4 regions of the Streptomyces sp. NPDC048192 genome follow, and region 1 is predicted to be linked to each of the others. Evidence: riboswitches for the same ligand, from Rfam matches in the RefSeq annotation. Region 1 holds a riboswitch; each other region holds the start of a gene.
The links. Region 1 has a riboswitch for cyclic di-AMP ahead of ACGFZN_RS11270 (transglycosylase family protein). Riboswitches for the same ligand answer to the same signal wherever they lie in the genome.
Positions count from the first base shown of each region.

Region 2: another riboswitch for cyclic di-AMP. It lies ahead of ACGFZN_RS10740 (M23 family metallopeptidase); the one in region 1 lies ahead of ACGFZN_RS11270 (transglycosylase family protein).
Region 3: another riboswitch for cyclic di-AMP. It lies ahead of ACGFZN_RS28755 (NlpC/P60 family protein); the one in region 1 lies ahead of ACGFZN_RS11270 (transglycosylase family protein).
Region 4: another riboswitch for cyclic di-AMP. It lies ahead of ACGFZN_RS33590 (transglycosylase SLT domain-containing protein); the one in region 1 lies ahead of ACGFZN_RS11270 (transglycosylase family protein).

Region 1 is NZ_JBIDAL010000005.1:99,616-104,453, reverse strand. Features, by position in the region: gene ACGFZN_RS11280 (cytochrome P450) at 1-1,009, shown strand, start outside; gene ACGFZN_RS11275 (transglycosylase family protein) at 1,177-2,229, shown strand; cyclic di-AMP (ydaO/yuaA leader) riboswitch at 2,428-2,600, shown strand; gene ACGFZN_RS11270 (transglycosylase family protein) at 2,605-3,294, shown strand; gene eno (phosphopyruvate hydratase) at 3,650-4,838, shown strand, end outside.
Region 2 is NZ_JBIDAL010000004.1:533,764-538,601, forward strand. Features, by position in the region: gene ACGFZN_RS10725 (MarR family winged helix-turn-helix transcriptional regulator) at 1-233, opposite strand, end outside; gene ACGFZN_RS10730 (dihydrofolate reductase family protein) at 297-1,430, shown strand; tRNA gene ACGFZN_RS10735 (tRNA-Met) at 1,479-1,552, opposite strand; cyclic di-AMP (ydaO/yuaA leader) riboswitch at 1,842-2,010, shown strand; gene ACGFZN_RS10740 (M23 family metallopeptidase) at 2,018-3,043, shown strand; gene ACGFZN_RS10745 (aldo/keto reductase) at 3,120-4,064, shown strand; gene ACGFZN_RS10750 (PrsW family intramembrane metalloprotease) at 4,154-4,838, opposite strand, start outside.
Region 3 is NZ_JBIDAL010000014.1:162,622-167,459, forward strand. Features, by position in the region: gene ACGFZN_RS28745 (hypothetical protein) at 1-100, shown strand, start outside; gene ACGFZN_RS28750 (tellurite resistance/C4-dicarboxylate transporter family protein) at 78-1,067, opposite strand; gene ACGFZN_RS28755 (NlpC/P60 family protein) at 1,220-2,365, opposite strand; cyclic di-AMP (ydaO/yuaA leader) riboswitch at 2,373-2,527, opposite strand; gene pcrA (DNA helicase PcrA) at 2,752-4,838, shown strand, end outside.
Region 4 is NZ_JBIDAL010000019.1:146,389-151,226, reverse strand. Features, by position in the region: gene ACGFZN_RS33600 (outer membrane lipoprotein carrier protein LolA) at 1-791, opposite strand, end outside; gene ACGFZN_RS33595 (polyprenyl synthetase family protein) at 1,158-2,168, opposite strand; cyclic di-AMP (ydaO/yuaA leader) riboswitch at 2,750-2,956, shown strand; gene ACGFZN_RS33590 (transglycosylase SLT domain-containing protein) at 2,959-3,447, shown strand; gene ACGFZN_RS33585 (HAD family hydrolase) at 3,720-4,532, opposite strand; gene ACGFZN_RS33580 (FAD-dependent oxidoreductase) at 4,702-4,838, opposite strand, start outside.

The sequences.
Region 1 (4,838 bases):
CAAGGCGGAGTTGATGACGCATCTGCTGAACATCGACCCGCCGGACCACACCCGGCTGCGCCGGCTGGTCAGCAAGGCGTTCACCCCCCGCCGGGTCGCCGAGTTCGCGCCGCGGGTGCAGGAGCTGACCGACCGTCTCATCGACCGGTTCGCCGGGCAGGGCTCCGCCGACCTCATCCACGAGTTCGCCTTCCCGCTGCCCATCTACGCCATCTGCGACCTGCTCGGCGTCCCGCGCGAGGACCAGGACGACTTCCGGGACTGGGCGGGGATGATGATCCGCCACGGCGGCGGGCCCCGGGGCGGGGTCGCGCGGTCCGTGAAGAAGATGCGCGGCTACCTCGCCGAACTCATCCACAGGAAGCGCGAGGCGCTGCCCGCCGAGCCCGTGCCCGGCGAGGACCTCATCTCCGGCCTGATCCGCGCCTCCGACCACGGCGAGCACCTCACCGAGAACGAGGCCGCGGCGATGGCCTTCATCCTGCTGTTCGCCGGTTTCGAGACCACCGTGAACCTGATCGGCAACGGCACCTACGCCCTGCTCACCCACCCCGGGCAGCGCGAGCGGCTCCAGGCGTCCCTGGCCCACGGGGAGAGGGACCTGCTGGAGACCGGCGTCGAGGAACTGCTGCGCTACGACGGCCCGGTGGAGCTGGCCACCTGGCGGTTCGCCACCGAGCCGCTCACCATCGGCGGACAGGACATCGCGCCGGGCGACCCGGTGCTGGTGGTGCTCGCGGCGGCGGACCGGGACCCGGAGCGGTTCGCCGGCCCGGACGTGCTGGACCTCGCCCGCCGCGACAACCAGCACCTCGGCTACGGCCACGGCATCCACTACTGCCTCGGCGCGCCGCTCGCCCGGCTGGAGGGCCAGACCGCACTCGCCACCCTGCTCACCCGGCTGCCCGACCTGCGGCTCGCCGCCGATCCCGCCGATCTGCGCTGGCGCGGCGGGCTCATCATGCGGGGACTGCGCACGCTGCCCGTGGAGTTCACGCCCACCGCCTGACGACGCTCCGTGGAGAAAAAAGTGACGGGCGTTCAACTATGTGATCTTCACGTGATCTGCGCGGCATGAACTTGTGACAAGTGATCGTCTGACGATACGTTCACCCATCAGCGTGGCGAGGGCACCGTCCGCCGCGCCGGTTCTGCAGTCGCACGAAAGGCTTCCGCATGCTCTCCGGGAACGGTCGTCACCGTCGCCCCCGTCAGGCTCCGGCCCTCCTCGTCGCGGCCGGAGTGACCGGCTCGGCCATCGCCATCCCGCTCCTCGGCGCCGCGAGCGCCCACGCCGCCGACGGCACCACCTGGGACCGGGTCGCCGAGTGCGAGAGCGGCGGATCCTGGAGCGCGGACACCGGGAACGGCTACTACGGCGGCCTGCAGATCTCGCAGGAGGACTGGGACAAGTACGGCGGCACGCAGTTCGCGGAGAGCGCCGACCAGGCCAGCCGCAACCAGCAGATCGCCGTCGCCGAGAAGATCCTCGCCGACAGGGGCACCGCGCCGTGGGCCATGTGCGCGCTGACCGCCGGGCTGACCTCCCACTCCGGCTCGCTCGACGTCGACACCGGCGTCGGCGGCTCCGGCGGCAGCGGCGGTGCGGACGGCGCCTCCGGCTCGGCCGACGGCTCCGGCTCGTCCGGTCTGCCGGATTCGTCCTCCCAGGGCTCCGGTTCCGACCAGACGTCCGGCTCGGACTCCTCCGGCTCCGGCACCTCCAGCCCCGCCCCGGACGCGAGCGGCACGCCCGCTCCGGGCGCCGGCGGCGACGCCACCGGCACCCCGGACACGGCCGGCCCCACCGGAACCAGCACCCCCAAGTCGGACAAATCTCATGAGTCCGGCACGCGGGACGCCGGACGTTCACAGGGGAGCGCCGGTTCCTCCGCGGCGACGCCGGGTGCCGACAAGTCGGACAATTACCAGCAGAGCGCCGGTTCTTGGAGCCTGGTCGACACTGGAGCGCTCAGCAGTGGCGGACGTCACCGCGGCGCAAGCGCGGACGAAAGCGTGACAAACGGTCAGGAGTCCGCGGAGTCCGGCCGTCACGCCGGCCGCGGACCGGACACGTACACCGTCCGCGAGGGCGACTCCCTCGCCTCCATCGCCGACTCGCTCGGCGTCGACGGCGGCTGGCACGCGCTCTACGAGAGCAACAAGAAGGTCATCGGCGCCGACCCGGACCACATCGCCGCCGGTCAGACCCTGAAAGTCGACGGATAAGACGGCGCCGGTCAGGGCCAGTTGACGCCCCACTTGATCACACAATGTCCGGTTTGGAGAAAGTGTGGGATGAGTCTCAGAAGCCCTGATCGTCTTTGAAATTCGGCCGACGGCCTGTCTACGGTCAGGACCGCTCGTCACCACGAGCCCCGGCAGTCGCAACGCCGAATCCTGCCAGCGGTTGCCCGGGAACAGTCGTCGCGTCAAGCGCCGTAGGCAGGAGCGGGGGACCCAAGGTAAGTGCCGCGCCCAGCAGTTGCTGCTCGGCCGGCTAGGGGTGAAGCCGCACCTCGCGCAAGCGGGAGTGCGGCCGGGCAACTCAACCGGCCCGAACCCGACAGCTCACCTCGCAGGCGTCGGTGAGGGGATCGATCCATGCTGTTTTCCGTCAAGGGCAAGCACCGCCGCCCGTCCAAGGCCGTCCGTGCCGTCGCGCTCGCCGGTGTCACCGGCGCCGCCGTCGCCGCCCCGCTGATGGCCGCGGGCAACGCCTCCGCCGCCACCGCCTCCCAGTGGGACGCCGTCGCCCAGTGCGAGTCCGGCGGCAACTGGTCCATCAACACGGGCAACGGCTTCTACGGCGGCCTGCAGTTCACCAACTCCACCTGGGCCGCCTACGGCGGCACCGCCTACGCCCCGCGTGCCGACCTGGCCGGCAAGGCCCAGCAGATAGCCGTCGCCGAGAAGGTCCTCGCGGGCCAGGGCAAGGGCGCCTGGCCGGTCTGCGGCACCGGCCTGAGCAGCACGCCGTACAACGGCTCCGCTCCCGCCGCCTCCACGAAGTCGTCGTCGAGCGGCACCGCCACCCGCTCCACCGACCAGCAGGCCGCCACCCGCTCCACCACGCGCACGGCCCCGTCGGCGAGCAAGACCGTCACCACCCCGACCGGTGCGAAGGTCAAGAAGGGCGACGGCGAGTACAAGGTGGTCAAGGGCGACACCCTCAGCTCCATCGCCGTCAAGCACGGCGTGCAGGGCGGCTGGCAGAAGCTGTTCCAGCTGAACAAGGACATCGTCAAGAACGCCGACCTCATCTACCCGGGTCAGCAGCTGCACCTCAAGTGACGGCCGGGGGCTGACGCCCGGCTCCGGGCCGGCCCACAGCGTCCTCACAGCCGCCGCCCCCACACTGGAGGCCTCGTGAGGGCCACCCCCCGTCCCCACGGGCTCCCCGCCCCGGCGCGCGTTCCCCCGTACGCGCCGGGGCGGGGCTTTTCTTTGCCCGGCCGTCTTCTGCCGTTCCCCCGCACCCCCCTTTGTTCCGGCGGTGAACAATGGGTACCGTCTGCGTGTCCCTCCCGTCCACGGGACGGTCGGTCGGTGGCCGGCGCCCCGGGGACGGTTAGGCTCTAGTCGCACGGCGCGGCCGCAAGGCACACGCCCCGCACTTCCAGCGTCACATCCCAAGAAGGAGATGCTCGTGCCGTCCATCGACGTCGTCGTAGCCCGGGAAATCCTGGACTCCCGAGGCAACCCCACGGTCGAGGTCGAGGTCGGCCTCGACGACGGCAGCACGGGTCGTGCCGCCGTCCCGTCCGGCGCCTCGACGGGCGCCTTCGAGGCCATCGAGCTGCGCGACGGTGACCCCAACCGCTACCAGGGCAAGGGCGTCGAGAAGGCCGTCCTCGCCGTCATCGAGCAGATCGGCCCGGAGCTGGTCGGCTACGACGCCACCGAGCAGCGCCTGATCGACCAGGCCATGTTCGACCTGGACGCCACCGACAACAAGGGCTCCCTCGGCGCCAACGCCATCCTCGGCGTCTCCCTCGCCGTCGCCCACGCCGCCTCCGAGGCGTCCGACCTCCCCCTCTTCCGCTACCTGGGCGGCCCCAACGCGCACCTGCTGCCGGTGCCGATGATGAACATCCTCAACGGCGGCTCGCACGCGGACTCCAACGTGGACATCCAGGAGTTCATGATCGCCCCGATCGGCGCGGAGTCCTTCTCCGAGGCCCTGCGCTGGGGCGCCGAGGTCTACCACACGCTGAAGAAGGTCCTGAAGAACAAGGGCCTGGCCACCGGTCTCGGCGACGAGGGCGGCTTCGCCCCGAACCTCGGCTCCAACCGCGAGGCCCTGGACCTCATCCTGGAGGCCGTCAAGGAGGCCGGCTACACCCCCGGCGAGCAGATCGCGCTCGCCCTGGACGTGGCCGCGTCCGAGTTCTACAAGGACGGCTCCTACGTCTTCGAGGGCAAGAACCGCTCGGCCGCCGAGATGACCGAGTACTACGCGGAGCTGGTCGAGGCCTACCCGCTGGTCTCCATCGAGGACCCGCTGTTCGAGGACGACTGGGAGGGCTGGAAGACCATCACCGCCCAGCTCGGCGACAAGGTCCAGCTCGTCGGCGACGACCTGTTCGTCACCAACCCCGAGCGCCTCGCCCGCGGCATCGAGGAGGGCGCCGCCAACGCCCTGCTGGTCAAGGTGAACCAGATCGGCTCGCTGACCGAGACCCTGGACGCCGTCGAGCTGGCCCAGCGCAACGGCTACAAGTGCATGATGTCCCACCGCTCCGGCGAGACCGAGGACGTCACCATCGCCGACCTCGCCGTCGCCACCAACTGCGGCCAGATCAAGACCGGCGCCCCGGCCCGCTCCGAGCGCGTCG
Region 2 (4,838 bases), on a different contig from region 1:
CTCACCGCGTAGGTCAGCCTGCTGCGCGTGATCTTCAGCGTCTCGGCGAGGTCGGTCATGCGCAGCCGCCGGTCGGGCGCGTCGGAGAGGTTGGCCAGCACGGAGTAGAACAGGTGGGGCATGCCGGCGTCCTGCTGGAGCTGTCGGTCGATCGCGTCCTCCAGGAGGTGCGTCGCGGCCAGGTACGCGCGCCAGGCGCGCTGCTCCTCGGGGCTGAGCCAGCGGGTCGTCATGCCGCCAGTGTAAGTTTGTTTCAAACTTGAACCAAGCACGCCGCCCCCAGGGAGACCGCGCCGATGTCGTACCCGTACGTGCTGCTGTCCGCCGCCGTCTCCCTCGACGGCTACCTGGACGACACCGGTCCCGACCGGCTGCTGCTGTCCAGCCCGGCCGACTTCGACCGGGTCGACGCGGTGCGGGCCTCCGTCGACGCCATCCTCGTCGGCGCCGGCACGATCCGCGCCGACAACCCGAGGCTGCTGGTCAACTCCGCCGAGCGGCGCGCGGCCCGGCTCCGGGCGGGCCGGCCGGAGTATCCGCTGAAGGTGACCGTCACCGCCACCGGCGACCTCGACCCCGGCGCGCGGTTCTGGCACACCGGCGGCGACAAGCTCGTCTACACCACCGACGAGGGGGCCGAGCGGGCCGTCGGCCGGGTCGGCGGCGTGGCCGACGTCGTCCCGCTCGGCCCCGGCCTCGACTGGCGGGCGCTGCTGTCGCATCTGCACGACGTGCGCGGGGTGCGGCGGCTGATGGTCGAGGGCGGTGGCACGGTCCACACCCAGCTGCTGCGCCAGGGCCTCGCCGACGAGCTGCAGCTGGTCCTCGCGCCGCTGTTCGTCGGCGACCCGGCCGCGCCCCGCCTCTTCGGGCCGGGCGGCTACCAGGCCGGCCGGCTGCGGCTCACCGAGACCCGCCGTATCGAGGACGTGGTCCTCATGCGGTACGAGCCGACGGCCCCCGGCAGCGGCCCGCTGCCCACCGCCGCCGACCGGCACTGGCTGCGTACCGCCTGCGAGCTGGCCGCACTGTGCCCGCCCTCGAAGACGGCGTTCAGCGTCGGCGCGGTGGTGGTCGGCGCCGACGGCACGGAGCTGGCCCGCGGCCATTCGCGGGAGGGCGGCGACGCGGTGGTCCACGCCGAGGAGGCCGCGCTGGCGAAGATCGATCCGGCCGACCCGCGCCTGGCCGGCGCCACGGTCTACAGCAGCCTGGAGCCCTGCGCCCGGCGCGCCTCGCGGCCCGAGCCCTGCGCCGAGCTGATCCTTCGCGCGGGAGTACGGCGGGTGGTCACGGCGTGGCGGGAGCCGGACACCTTCGTGCCGGGGGCCGACGGGACCGGGGTCCTGGCCGCCGGGGGCGCGCAGGTGGTCGTCCTGCCGGAGCTGGAGGACCTCGCCAAGACGCCGAACGCCCACCTGCTGGGGTAAACACCCAGGGCCCGGAAACCAGCTGGTTTCCGGGCCCTGGGCCTTCAGTAGCGGGGACAGGATTTGAACCTGCGACCTCTGGGTTATGAGCCCAGCGAGCTACCGAGCTGCTCCACCCCGCGTCGTTGTGACTCCAGCATACACCAGTCCGAAGGCCGCCCGACGCCGCTCCCGGCCGGTCCTCACCAAGAGTGAGCGGGCGAGCGCCGTGCGCATAACATCTGAGACGCCATCATAAACGCCGACGCTGCTGTACGCCGGTCAACTCGCCCGTTTTTGCCGCACTCTTGGCTGGTAAGTCCCCCGCCGGAAACCTTAATGATCAAGCCGAACGGCTTGGAAAGTGACTGTCAGGTCTATTAACGTTCGATAACGCAGCGCGGTCGTCCCAGCCGTCACAAGAGGCGGCTCCGTGCGCACGCGCCGAATCCCGCGAGGGAACCGGGGAACCACCACCTTGGGGTGAATCACGCGGATGCCGTCGTGAACTCGCAGAGTCCACGACCGGTATACGCGCGTAGGAGACCTTCCTGCTCCGAACCCGTCAGCTAACCCGGTAGGCGGAGGAAGGAAAGGAGCACGCCCGAGTGGCGTCCAACCGGCCCGCCCCAGAAGCCCCCTTCATCCCCCAGCAGGCCGAGCCGGAGACCTTCGGCTACGGCGCCTACCGCGCCGAGGAGGGCCCCTGGGAGGAGTGGAACCCCACCGAGGACTCCGTCGCCCCGGTCCGCGGCCGGCACCGCGTCGCCAAGCAGCGCGGCGGCTTCGCGCGCAGCTCCACCGTCCTCGGCGTCGGTGTGATGGCCGCGGTCGGCGCGGGCGGCATGGCCAGCGCCAACACCGGCAAGCCGCCGGTCTCCATCTCCCTGCCGGACCTGGACTCCGTCGAGCACATCTTCGGCGGCTCCTCCCACACGCCCGAGGCCACCGCCGCCGGGCTCAGCAAGGTCGGCACCACCACCGACAGCGCCGAGAGCGGCAACGCGGGCGAGGCGCTGCGCAACCGGATCATGGCCCAGGCCGAGCAGCAGCGGGGCCAGGCCGACAGCAAGGCCACCGCCGCCGCGCTCGCCGCCGCCGAGAAGCAGACCGCCGACGCGGCCGCCAAGGCGGAGAAGGAGGCCGCCGCCAAGGCCGCCGCCGCCAAGGACAAGGCGGAGGCCGACGCCAAGAAGGCCGCCGAGGCCAAGCGGCTGGCGGAGCTGGCCAAGGAGTACACGCTGCCGGTCGTGTCGTACACGATCACCGGCACCTTCGGGCAGCCCGGCGCGATGTGGTCGTCCGGCTACCACACCGGTCTCGACTTCGCCGCCCCCACCGGCACCCTCATCAAGGCCGTCCACAGCGGCACGGTCACCGAGGCCGGCTGGGCCGGCGCCTACGGCTACCGCACCGTCCTGACCCTGGACGACGGCACCGAGCTGTGGTTCTGCCACCAGTCCTCGATCAACGTCTCCGTCGGCCAGAAGGTCTCCACCGGCCAGGTCATCGGCCGCGTCGGCGCCACCGGCAACGTCACCGGTCCGCACCTGCACCTGGAGGTCCACCCGAACGGGCAGGCCACCGCCATAGACCCGGCGCCCTGGCTGCGCGACAAGGGCCTCAACCCCTGAGCCGCACCGCTCTTTCCGCGGGATTCCCGCGCCGGCGGCGGAATGCGATCATCCGCCGCCGGCGTTGACTTGGAGCATGACTTCTCTGCGCACACTCGGTTCCTCCGGCCTCGAGGTCTTCCCGCTCTGCCTGGGCGGCAACGTCTTCGGCTGGACCGCGGACGAGGCGACCTCCTTCGCCGTCCTCGACGCCTACGCGGAGGCCGGCGGCAACTTCATCGACACCGCCGACTCCTACACGGCCTGGATCGAGGGCCACAAGGGCGGCGAGTCCGAGACGGTCCTCGGCAAATGGATCAAGTCCCGCGGCAACCGCGACCGCGTCGTCGTCGCCACCAAGGTCAGCCAGCACCCCGAGTACCAGGGGCTGTCCGCCGCCAACATCAAGGCCGCCGCCGACGCCTCCCTGCGCCGCCTGGACACCGACTACATCGACCTGTACTACACCCACTTCGACAAGCCCGAGACCCCCGTCGAGGAGATCATCGGCGCGCTCGACGAGCTGGTCCGGGCCGGCAAGGTCCGGCACATCGCCGCCTCCAACATCAGCCCCGAGCGCCTGAAGGCCTCGCTGGACTTCTCCGACCGCGAAGGCCTGGCCCGGTACGTCGCCCTCCAGCCCCACTACAACCTGGTCTCCCGCGACACCTACGAGGGCCCGCTGCAGGACCTGGTCGCCGAGGAGGGCCTGGCCGCGGTGCCGTACTTCTCCCTCGCCGCGGGCTTCCTGACCGGCAAGTACCGCCCCGGCACCAAGGTCGACAGCGCCCGCGCCGGCCGGGCCCGGGAGTACGCCGACTCCGAGCGCGGCCAGAAGGTGCTGGCGGCCCTGGACGAGGTCGCCGCCGCCCACGACGCCCCCGTCGCCACGGTCGCCCTCGCCTGGCTCGCCGCCCAGCCCACCGTCACCGCCCCGATCGCCTCGGCCCGCACGGTGGAGCAGCTCCCGGCCCTGCTCGGCGTGGTCGGCCTGCGGCTGACGGAGAAGGAGCTGGCCCAGCTGACGGAGGCGTCCGCCTGATCCCTCACCGCCGCTGAGCGCCGTTCGCGCCGCGACGGCGCTCAGCACTCGCGGCAGTGGGGGAGGGGCCGAGGCCCCGCGCCCGCCCGCTACGTCCGGTACGGGTTGTAGGCGGAGTAGGGCGCCACCGGACCGCCGTAGGCCGGCCAGTACGGCGTGGGGGCCGGCGGTGTGTGCACCGGACGCGGCTGCGGGGCCACGCGGGCCGCGTACTCCAGTGCCGGCCGGGCCGCCTCCCGCCGCTTCCACAGCTCGTCCAGCAGCTCCCGCTCCCGTACGACGAAGTCGGCCCCGGCCTTGCCGCGGCGCCCCCGGTGCCGCAGGAACGCGAGGGAGGTGGCGTACGCCTCGTACCGGGCCACGGCCTGCGCCGCCGGCCGGCCGCCGTGGTGCCGGGCGTAGTCCCGGGCCGTGCGCCGCGCCCGCATCGACCCGAGCGCGAACGGCTCGGCCGGCCCCAGCCACCCGGCCAGCACATACGCCGGCAGCTCCTCCCGCACGGTGCGCAGCTCCCGCTGCCGCGTGAAGATCGCGAGCCAGGTCAGCAGCGCGAACACGGGCACCATGAATCCGCCGTAGACGGCGAAGAACCCGAACTCGCCGAAGGTGGAGGAGCCGTTCCAGAAGGCGTGCATGCTCATCGCCAGCAGCAGACCGCCGAGCGGCAGCAGCACCCGCCGGGCCCGCTGCCGCTCGGCGGAGAGCGCCGAGACGCCGAAGCCGAGGCCGGTGAGGGTGGTGAACAGCGGGTGCGCGAACGGCGACATCACGATG
Region 3 (4,838 bases), on a different contig from region 1:
CTATGTGAAGCGCGACGAGGAGCGGATCGACAAGGGAGCGTTCGGGCTGGTCGGCGCCCTCACCATGGCGAACGTCTTCATCGCCGTCCTGTGGACCTGACGCCCGTCCCGCCGCCGGCGCCACGGGCCGCGAGCAGCGCGCCGGCGGCGACCACGAGCCACGCCGCCACCGCGACCCACAGCAGCAACCGTCCCGGCCAGGTGAGCCAGGTGACGCCGACCGCGCTCGCCACGGACAGCACGGCCACCGCCGTCATCCCCATCGGGAACACCGTCGCCCAGCGCAGCACGTGATAGCCGCGCCGGGGCCGCACCGCCTCGGCGGCCACCAGCACGGCGTACCAGGCCACGTCCAGCACCAGCAGGATCACCGTCACGGTGCGCAGCACGTCGCGGTCGTCGGCGTTCCAGAGGTACAGGCCCGTGTCCCCGGCCATGAGCAGTCTCGCCCCGGCCAGCGCCGAGATCCCCAGTGCCCCGCCCGCGACCCAGTGGTCGCCCGCCCCCTGGAGCACCTGCCGTGTGTCGAAGCGGGTCAGCGCGACGCCGTAGAGCACCAGACCCAGCCAGAACACCACCAGCGCCGTGTGCGCCAGCCAGGCCGCGCGCTCGGCCGCGGCCAGGTCCGCGGCCAGTACGGCGAGCCCCTGCGTGGCCACACAGCACAGGAACACCGAGCCCGGCATGCGCGGCCCCCAGCGCCGTACGACCAGCAACAGCAGCACCGGGCAGAGCAGCGCGGCGAGGGCGAGCAGGGCCTCGGCGGTGGTCCTGGCGCCCGCGGCCGACGTCCGGGTGCCGAGCACCGTGGTCGCGGCGACGGAGGTGAGCGCGCCCGGACTCTCCGCCTCGGCCATCCACTGCCGCGGCTCGGCGACCAGCCGCAGCACGAAGGCGGCGGCCAGCGCGACCCAGGTGACCCAGGCCAGCGCGAACGCCGCCCGGGACAGGGTCCCGGCACCGGTCAGACCCAGGCCGATCGACAGGATGCCGGTCGCCATCACCGCGGACCCGGCCGCGGGGGACCGTTCCGCCCACCACGCACGCAGACCTGAAATGCCGGGCATGTGCCGATGCTAGGGAGGCGGCGGGCCTCTGCCCGGCAAGGGCACGCGTGCGCGGCCGAGGGAAACGCCGGCACCGCCCGCACGCGCGCGTGGACGTGAAGGCCCGCACGCGCGCGTGGCGTGAACCGGACCGGCGGAACCGGACCTGCCGGTCAGCCGGGGCGGACCACGCTGTGGATGATCGACTCGCCGCCGTAGTAGATGGACTCCTCGCGGACGTACGCGCCCGGCTTCGGGGCGTGGATCATCATGCCGTTGCCCATGTAGACGCCGACGTGGCTGATGTCGTCGTAGAAGAAGATCAGGTCACCCGGCCGCGCGTCGGCCAGCGAGACGGTGGTGCCCGCGTCGACCTGGTCGTACGTGGTGCGCGGAAGCGTGACGCCGGCGGCCTTCCAGGCGGCCTGGGTGAGGCCCGAGCAGTCGTAGGAGTCCGGGCCGGTCGCGCCCCACACATAGGGCTTGCCGATCTGCGCACGGGCGAAGGCGACGGCCTTCTCGGCCTTCGTGTCGTACGAGCTGGACTCCGTGGACCCCGCCGAGCCGGAGGCGGATGCCGTGGACGAGGACGAGTCGGCCTGCTGCCGGGCCGCCTGCTGCTTCGCCAGCTCCGCCGCCCTGCGGGCCGCCTCCTGCTGCTTCTCCCGTTCGATGGCGGCCAGCCGCGCCTTCTCCTGGGCCGTCAGCGTGGACAGCAACTCGCGCGCGGAGGCCAGTTTCCGCTGCACGGCGGCCTTGGCGGCCCGCAGGTCCTGCTGTGACGCGTCCAGCGTGCGCAGGCTCTCGGAGGCCTGCCGCCGGTCCTTCATGGCCGCGGCCTGCTCGCCGACGTAGGCGTCGACCGCGCGCTTCTCCCGCGCGGTCAGCCGGTTCATCAGCTGGCTCTGGTCGAAGTAGTCCTGCGGATTGTTCGCGAGCAGGAAGGTGGCCGTGCCGGGAGCGGCGGCGCCGGTGCGGTACTGGGCGGCCGCGAAGGAACCCAGCTCCTCGCGGGCCTTGTCGAGGCGCTCGGTGCGCCGGGCGAGCTCGTCGCGCAGGGCGTCGACGCGTCCCCGCTGTCTGCCGGTACGCTCCTTGGCCGCGTTGTACTTCTCGGTCGCCGACTCCGCCTGGCGGTACAGGTCGTCGACCTTCTTCTCGACCTCCTCCAGGCTGGGCTTGGCGTGATCGGTTCCCGGGGCGGCCTCGGCGGTCTGCGAGAACACGGCCATGGAGGTGAGGGCTGCGGTGGCGAGGGCGGGGGTGCGAAGGCCCGCGCCAGTGGTTCCGCCGGGGCGCGGCTTGCGGTGCGACGCCAAGGGAGGCGACTCCTTCCAATGGGCCGCCTACCGGGTTAGCTGTCGGGTTCGGGCGGTGGTTCGGAAGGGTTGCCCTACGGCGTCGTCCCCTCGGGAGTCGGCCGATTCACCCCGGGATCGGTTGGGTCCCCGGCTCCGCGCGCGGAGGGGCGCGCCGGACTCGGCGGAGGCCGCGCACGCGGCCTGACGGCAACCTAGCCAACTCGTGTGACTAGTGTGAAGGTTGGTGCGTGATATGTCCGATACATTTTTGTGATCTGCCACCGGGATCACCGCCCCGTCATCGGGTGATTCCGCAGCGTGAGCGGCTTGCCGTACCGCCTGTGACGGTCGTCTTTCCGGGACGGCGACCGGTTGTCGGTGGCGCGCCCTAGACTCGTAGAGCGATGAGCAGCCTCTTTGACGACAGCTTCCTGGCGGACCTCCAGACCCCTCGCGGGCACGAGGAGGAACCCCCGCCGCCGCCCGAGGACGATCACGCTCCGGAGCCGCTTCCGGACGATCTGTTCGGCGGGAAGTTCGACGTGCCGCCGGACCGGGACACCCACTACCGCGACGGCGCCCCCCGTCCCGCCCTCGACTCGGCCGCCCTGCTGGAGGGGCTGAACGACAACCAGCGCGCCGCCGTCGTCCACGCCGGCTCCCCGCTGCTCATCGTCGCCGGCGCCGGCTCCGGCAAGACCCGCGTGCTGACCCACCGCATCGCCTACCTGCTCGCCGAGCGGCACGTGCACCCGGGCCAGATCCTCGCGATCACCTTCACCAACAAGGCCGCGGGCGAGATGAAGGAGCGCGTCGAGCAGCTCGTCGGCCCGCGCGCGAACGCGATGTGGGTGATGACCTTCCACAGCGCCTGCGTGCGCATCCTGCGCCGCGAGAGCAAGAAGCTCGGTTTCACCTCCAGCTTCTCCATCTACGACGCCGCCGACAGCAAGCGCCTGATGGCCCTGGTCTGCCGCGACCTGGACCTCGACCCCAAGCGCTTCCCGCCGAAGTCGTTCAGCGCGAAGATCAGCAACCTGAAGAACGAGCTGATCGACGAGGAGGACTTCGCCGCCCAGGCCACCGACGGCTTCGAGAAGACCCTCGCCCAGGCCTACGCGCTCTACCAGTCGCGGCTGCGCGAGGCGAACGCGCTCGACTTCGACGACCTGATCATGACGACGGTCAACCTGCTGCGCGCCTTCCCGGACGTCGCCGAGCACTACCGCCGCCGATTCCGCCACGTCCTGGTCGACGAGTACCAGGACACCAACCACGCCCAGTACGCGCTCGTCCGCGAACTGGTGGGCACGGCCGAGCACGACGAGGCCACCCCGCCCGGCGAGTACGACATCCCGCCCGCCGAACTGTGCGTCGTCGGTGACGCGGACCAGTCGATCTACGCCTTCCGCGGCGCGACGATCCGCAACATCCTCCAGTTCGAGGAGGACTACCCGGACGCGACGACGATCCTGCTGGAGCAGAACTACCGCTCCACGCAGACCATCCTGTCCGCCGCCAACGCGGTCATCGAGCGCAACGAGTCCCGCCGCCCGAAGAACCTGTGGACCAACGCCGGCCAGGGCGCCCGCATCACCGGCTATGTCGCCGACAACGAGCACGACGAGGCGCAGTTCGTCGCCGACGAGATAGACCGCCTGGTCGACGCGGGCGAGGCCAAGGCCGGCGACGTCGCCGTCTTCTACCGGACCAACGCCCAGTCCCGTGTCTTCGAAGAGGTCTTCATCCGTGTCGGCCTGCCCTACAAGGTCGTCGGCGGCGTCCGCTTCTACGAGCGCAAGGAGGTCCGGGACGTCCTCGCCTACCTGCGCGTCCTCGCCAACCCCGAGGACTCGGTGCCGCTGCGCCGCATCCTGAACGTGCCCAAGCGGGGCATCGGCGAGCGCGCCGAGGCGATGATCGACGCCCTCGCCCAGCGCGAGAAGATCAGCTTCCCGCAGGCGCTCAAGCGCGTGGACGAGGCGTACGGCATGGCCGCGCGCTCCACCAACGCCGTCAAGCGGTTCAACACGCTCATGGAGGACCTGCGCACGATCGTGGAGTCCGGCGCCGGTCCCGCGACCGTCCTGGAAGCCGTCCTCGAACGCACCGGCTATCTCGCCGAGTTGCAGGCCTCCACCGACCCGCAGGACGAGACCCGCATCGAGAACCTCCAGGAACTCGCGGCCGTGGCCCTGGAGTTCGAGCAGGAGCGCGGCGAGGGAGAGGCCGGCACACTCGCCGACTTCCTGGAGCAGGTCGCCCTGGTCGCCGACTCCGACCAGATCCCGGACGGCGAGGAGGGCGAGGGCGTCATCACCCTCATGACCCTGCACACCGCCAAGGGCCTGGAGTTCCCGGTCGTCTTCCTCACCGGCATGGAGGACGGCGTCTTCCCGCACATGCGCGCCCTCGGCCAGACCAAGGAGCTGGAGGAGGAGCGCCGCCTGGCGTACGTCGGCATCACGCGCGCGCGTGAGCGGCTCTACCT
Region 4 (4,838 bases), on a different contig from region 1:
GCGGCGCCGCCGCTCTTCGGGGTCAGCGTGAACTTCAGCGGCATGCCCGTCTTCGCGTCCACGGCGATACTGATCGCGCCGACCGTGGTGCCGGACTGGCGGGGCTTGACCAGCAGCTTGTAGGCGTCGCGGCCGGCGACCCGCTCGGTGCCGTCGACGGTGACGGACGTGGTGTCGTCCACCGACTTCAGCGCCTGGTCGGCGAAGTCCTTCGGGGTGGCCGGGGGCTCGGCCCGGTGCTCCTTGCCGGAGCCGGCCGAGGTGCCGTGGTAGACCTCGTTGCTCTTGCTGTCGTAGCCCCACACGTTCTTGCCGTTGTGGATGAGGCTGTACTCGGAGCCGCTCTCCAGCAGCGACAGCTTCTGCTTCTCCGGGCCGTCGGCGGCGACGCGCAGGGTGTGCGTGCCGGAGACCAGTTCGGTGAGCTTGGACTGCGGGTCGGCGGAGGAGCCGTCGCCGGAGCCCTTGGCGGCGCCGGAGGCCAGGCTGTTCTCCAGGCCGCCGAGGTCGGGCAGTCCGAGGTCGGTGTCGATCCGCACGGTCCCGGACATCTGCTGGACGTCCGACTTGGCGATCTTCTCGATGAGCTGCTGGGCGGTGATCCTGGGCAGGTCGGGGTCACCGGAGGCGGCGAGCGCCGGGACCAGACCGATCGTGGCCGCAGCCACGCCCACCACCGCGACCGGGACCGCGTAGCGGGCGGCCTTGCGGCGGCCGGCGTGCGCTTCCTCGTCCCGCGTGGCGTCCACTCGTGCGGCGTCCACTGCGTCGTCGGATTCGTACGGTGCCATCTCTGCCTTACCTCCGTCGTCGGCGGCGGCTGTCCTCACGCTGGTCCACCTGAGCCGCCATTCTCACCCGAATCGGTGAGGAGTGGTGATTTCCGTGGTTTCCATCTCACCAAATCGGCCTTGAGGAAGCGTCAGACCTCGGAGCCAACTCCGCGTACTCCTGCGGTATGACACGCAGGGCACCCGGATCCGCCGACCCGTAGGGGTCTCACCGGAACGGAGGGGGCCGTACGGGCGGGAGGGCCGTACGCGATGCCGTGCACGCACGCGCGCGTGGCCGTACGAGGGGCACGGCCGTACACGAGGGTGCATGGCCGCCGACGGCCTGCGTGGTGCGCGTCGGCGGAGGGGTGTGGGCGGTCCGGGTCAGCCGGCGCGGTGGACGACCGCGTCGCACAGCTCCAGCAGCGCCGCCTTGGCGTCGCACTCCCGCAGCGGGGCGAGCGCGGAGCGGGCCTCCTCCGCGTACCGGACGGTGTCCCGGCGGGCCTGCTCCAGCGCCGGGTGGGCGCGCAGCGCGGCCAGCGCCTCGGCGTGCCGGGCGTCGTCGCTGAGGTCGGAGTCCAGCAGCTCGCACAGGGCGACGTCCTCGGGCAGCCGCAGGCGGGCGGCGCGCTCGCGCAGCCGGAGCACGGGCAGCGTGGGGATGCCCTCGCGCAGGTCGGTGCCCGGGGTCTTGCCGGACTCGTGCGAGTCGGAGGCGATGTCCAGGACGTCGTCGGCGAGCTGGAAGGCGACCCCGAGCCGCTCGCCGTACTGGGTGAGCACGTCGACCACCGTCTCGTCGGCGCCCGACATCATCGCGCCGAACCGGCAGGACACGGCCACCAGCGAGCCCGTCTTGCCGGCGAGCACGTCCAGGTAGTGCTCGACCGGGTCGCGGCCGTCGGAGGGGCCGGCGGTCTCCAGGATCTGGCCGGTGACCAGCCGTTCGAACGCCAGGGCCTGCACGCGGACCGCCTCGGGGCCGAGGTCGGCGAGGATCTGGGAGGCGCGGGCGAAGAGGAAGTCGCCGGTGAGGACCGCGACGGAGTTGCCCCAGCGGGTGTTGGCGCTGTCGACGCCGCGCCGGACGGCCGCCTCGTCCATGACGTCGTCGTGGTACAGCGTGGCCAGGTGGGTCAGCTCCACGACCACGGCCGACGGCACGACGCCCGGCGCGTAGGGGTCGCCGAACTGGGCCGCGAGCATCACGAGCAGCGGCCGGAACCGCTTCCCGCCGGCCCGTACGAGGTGCTGCGCGGCCTCCGTGATGAACGGGACCTCGCTCTTGGTGGCCTCGAGCAAGCCTTCCTCGACAGCCGCCAATCCGGCCTGGACATCGGCTTCGAGAGCCTGGTCCCGCACGCTCAGCCCGAACGGCCCGACGACGGTCACGAGGGGTCTCCTGTCTGCTGGTGTCTGCTGGCGATTACACGGTTTGTCGATAGGTCGCTGCCATCACTCAAGTCAGCGTATCCGGTCCCTGTTCGATCACCGATAGCGCCCACCGGTCCAGCCCGGGTGCTATCGGATCATGACCGGTATGTTTTCGATCAAGTGGTAAAAACGGACATTCATCGACTTAACAGGAACCCACCCGCTTTGTCGCGAACGACAGGCGGACGGAGCGACCCCGTGCACCCTCCTCCACGCCGCGGCGATCACCCACGCCCTCGGCGGCCACCGCGATCACCACGACAACGACGGGCACCATGCCACGGGTTCCGCCGCTCAGCCGATGCACGCAAATCCCCCATATCGTATTTGACATACTTTGTTATTACGTGAGTTGGGTCACGCGCCGTCTCTCCCGCAGGAACCCGCCGCGCCCTTCTCTCGCCTTGCCCGGCAGGGCAGTTGAGGCTTGGCGGCCGCAAAGGATCAAGTGCCACATATGGCATTGACCAAGGTCAAATGGGGCGTTGTGTGACGCAGATACTTGTTCCCGGCGTGTGCTCTCGCATACCTTCCCGGCCGTCGGGCGGACGCCGAATCCTGCCGCCGCCCGCTCACCCATCCACGGACCATTCGTACGGCAGGAGCGGGGGACCCAGGTAAGTCGCCGGACCGGTCGGCACCGCACCGGTACGGCTAGGGGTGAAGCCGTGTCTCTTCCGGGCACGGCCGGGCACCTCCCCGCCCGAACCCGACAGCTCACCTCGCAGGCGTAGGAGAGGAACGTCCCATGCCTGCAGCCGCTCGGCACCGCCGACCCCGCAACAGCCGCCTCGCCCGCGTCCTCGCCGCCGTGGGCACCGGCGCCGCCGTACTCGCCCTGCCGCTCATCGGCGCCACCAGCGCCTCCGCGGCCACCACGAGCGGCACCACGACCCCCGCCACCCCCGGCGGGTTCCAGGGCAACCTGGACGGCTGGATCCGCCAGTCGCTCGCGATCATGTCCCAGAAGGGCATCCCCGGCACCTACGACGGGATTTACCGCAACGTCATGCGGGAGTCCTCCGGCAACCCGAACGCCGTCAACCTGTGGGACTCCAACGCCGCCGCGGGCATCCCGTCCAAGGGTCTGCTCCAGGTGATCGACCCCACGTTCAAGGCGTACCACGTGGCCGGCACCTCCTTCAGCCCCTACGACCCGGTCGCCAACATCACCGCGGCCTGCAACTACGCAGCCGCGCGCTACGGGTCGATCGACAACGTCAACAGCGCCTACTGACGCCCCCTCCCAATCCACAGCCATGGGCCGCCCCCTGAACGGTCCCGCGACCCGGCCGCCGCCGGTGCCGCGGGCCGCCCCGGCCCCGGCCGCCCGGCACGTTTCCCGCACCTGACGGACGGGAGCCTGCCGGGCGGCCGCAGGGCATCCGGCGGGCGTGCGCACGTCCACGCGCGTGCGCGCGCGTGCACGGGAGCCGCACCCAACCGGTGCCGGCCTCCTCAGGACGGCCGCGTCCCGTTGTGCCGGCCGGCCGGTCCGGCACGCGAGGGTCAGGGGTCCGGAAACAGCCGTTCGAGGGCGACGGCGACGCCGTCGTCCTCGTTCGACAGGGTGATCTCGTCGGCCACGGCCTTGAGTTCGGGATGCGCGTTGGCCATGGCGATCCCGCGCCCCGCCCAGTCGAACATCGGGATGTCGTTGGGCATGTCGCCGAACGCCAGCGCCTCCCCCGCAGCGATCCCGAGCCGCTCGGCGGCCAGCGCGAGACCGGTCGCCTTGGTCACCCCGGACGGCTGCAGCTCCACGGTCCCCGGCCCCGACATGGTGACCGTGGCGAGCGAGCCCACCACCGCGCGCGCCACCGCCGCCAACTCGTCGTCCGACAGGGCGGCGTGGCGCAGCAGCACCTTGCTGATCGGCGCGCACCACAGGTCGTCGCGCCGGCCGACCCGCACCGCCGGCAGGGTCGGGTGCGGCATCCGGTACCCGGGCTCGATGAGCGTGAGCCCCTCCACGCCGTCCTGGTCGACGGCCGCGAAGACCTGCCCCACCTCGGCCTCGATCTTGCCGAGCGCCGTCTCGGCGAGCTCCCGGTCCAGCCGGACCGACCACAGCAGCCGGCCGCTCCCGGCGTCGTAGACCTGTGCGCCCTGCCCGCACACCGCGAGCCCCGTGCAGCCGAGGCGCGCGAGCAGGGGCCGTACCCGCGGGGCCGGGCGGCCCGTGACCACCAGGTGCCGGGCGCCGGCCCGCGCCACCCGCGCGAGCGCGGCGAACGACCGGTCGGAGACGGTGTCGTCGCCGCGCAGCAGCGTCCCGTCCAGGTCGGTGGCGATCAGTGCATATGCGGGGGAGGCTGCCATGATCAGAGAATACGGATACCGCGCCTCCTCGACTCACCATGCCGTCCTGCGCACTTACGTGCTGATCGGCCCCAAGTGCCGCCCGCCGGCTTCCCGATGACCGGGCCCCCGCGGGAACCGGACGCGGGCCGGTGGCGTGACGCGTCCGGTTCCGGGTGCCGCGCCCGTGTCAGCCGTGGGCCGCCGCGAGGTGTTTCGCCAGGCGCGGGGAGGCGAACTCCGTGCCGCAGACGAAACGCATCACCGGGCCGTACGACGACGCCGCCGGCAGGCCGGTGAAGTACAGGCCGGGGACGGACGACACGA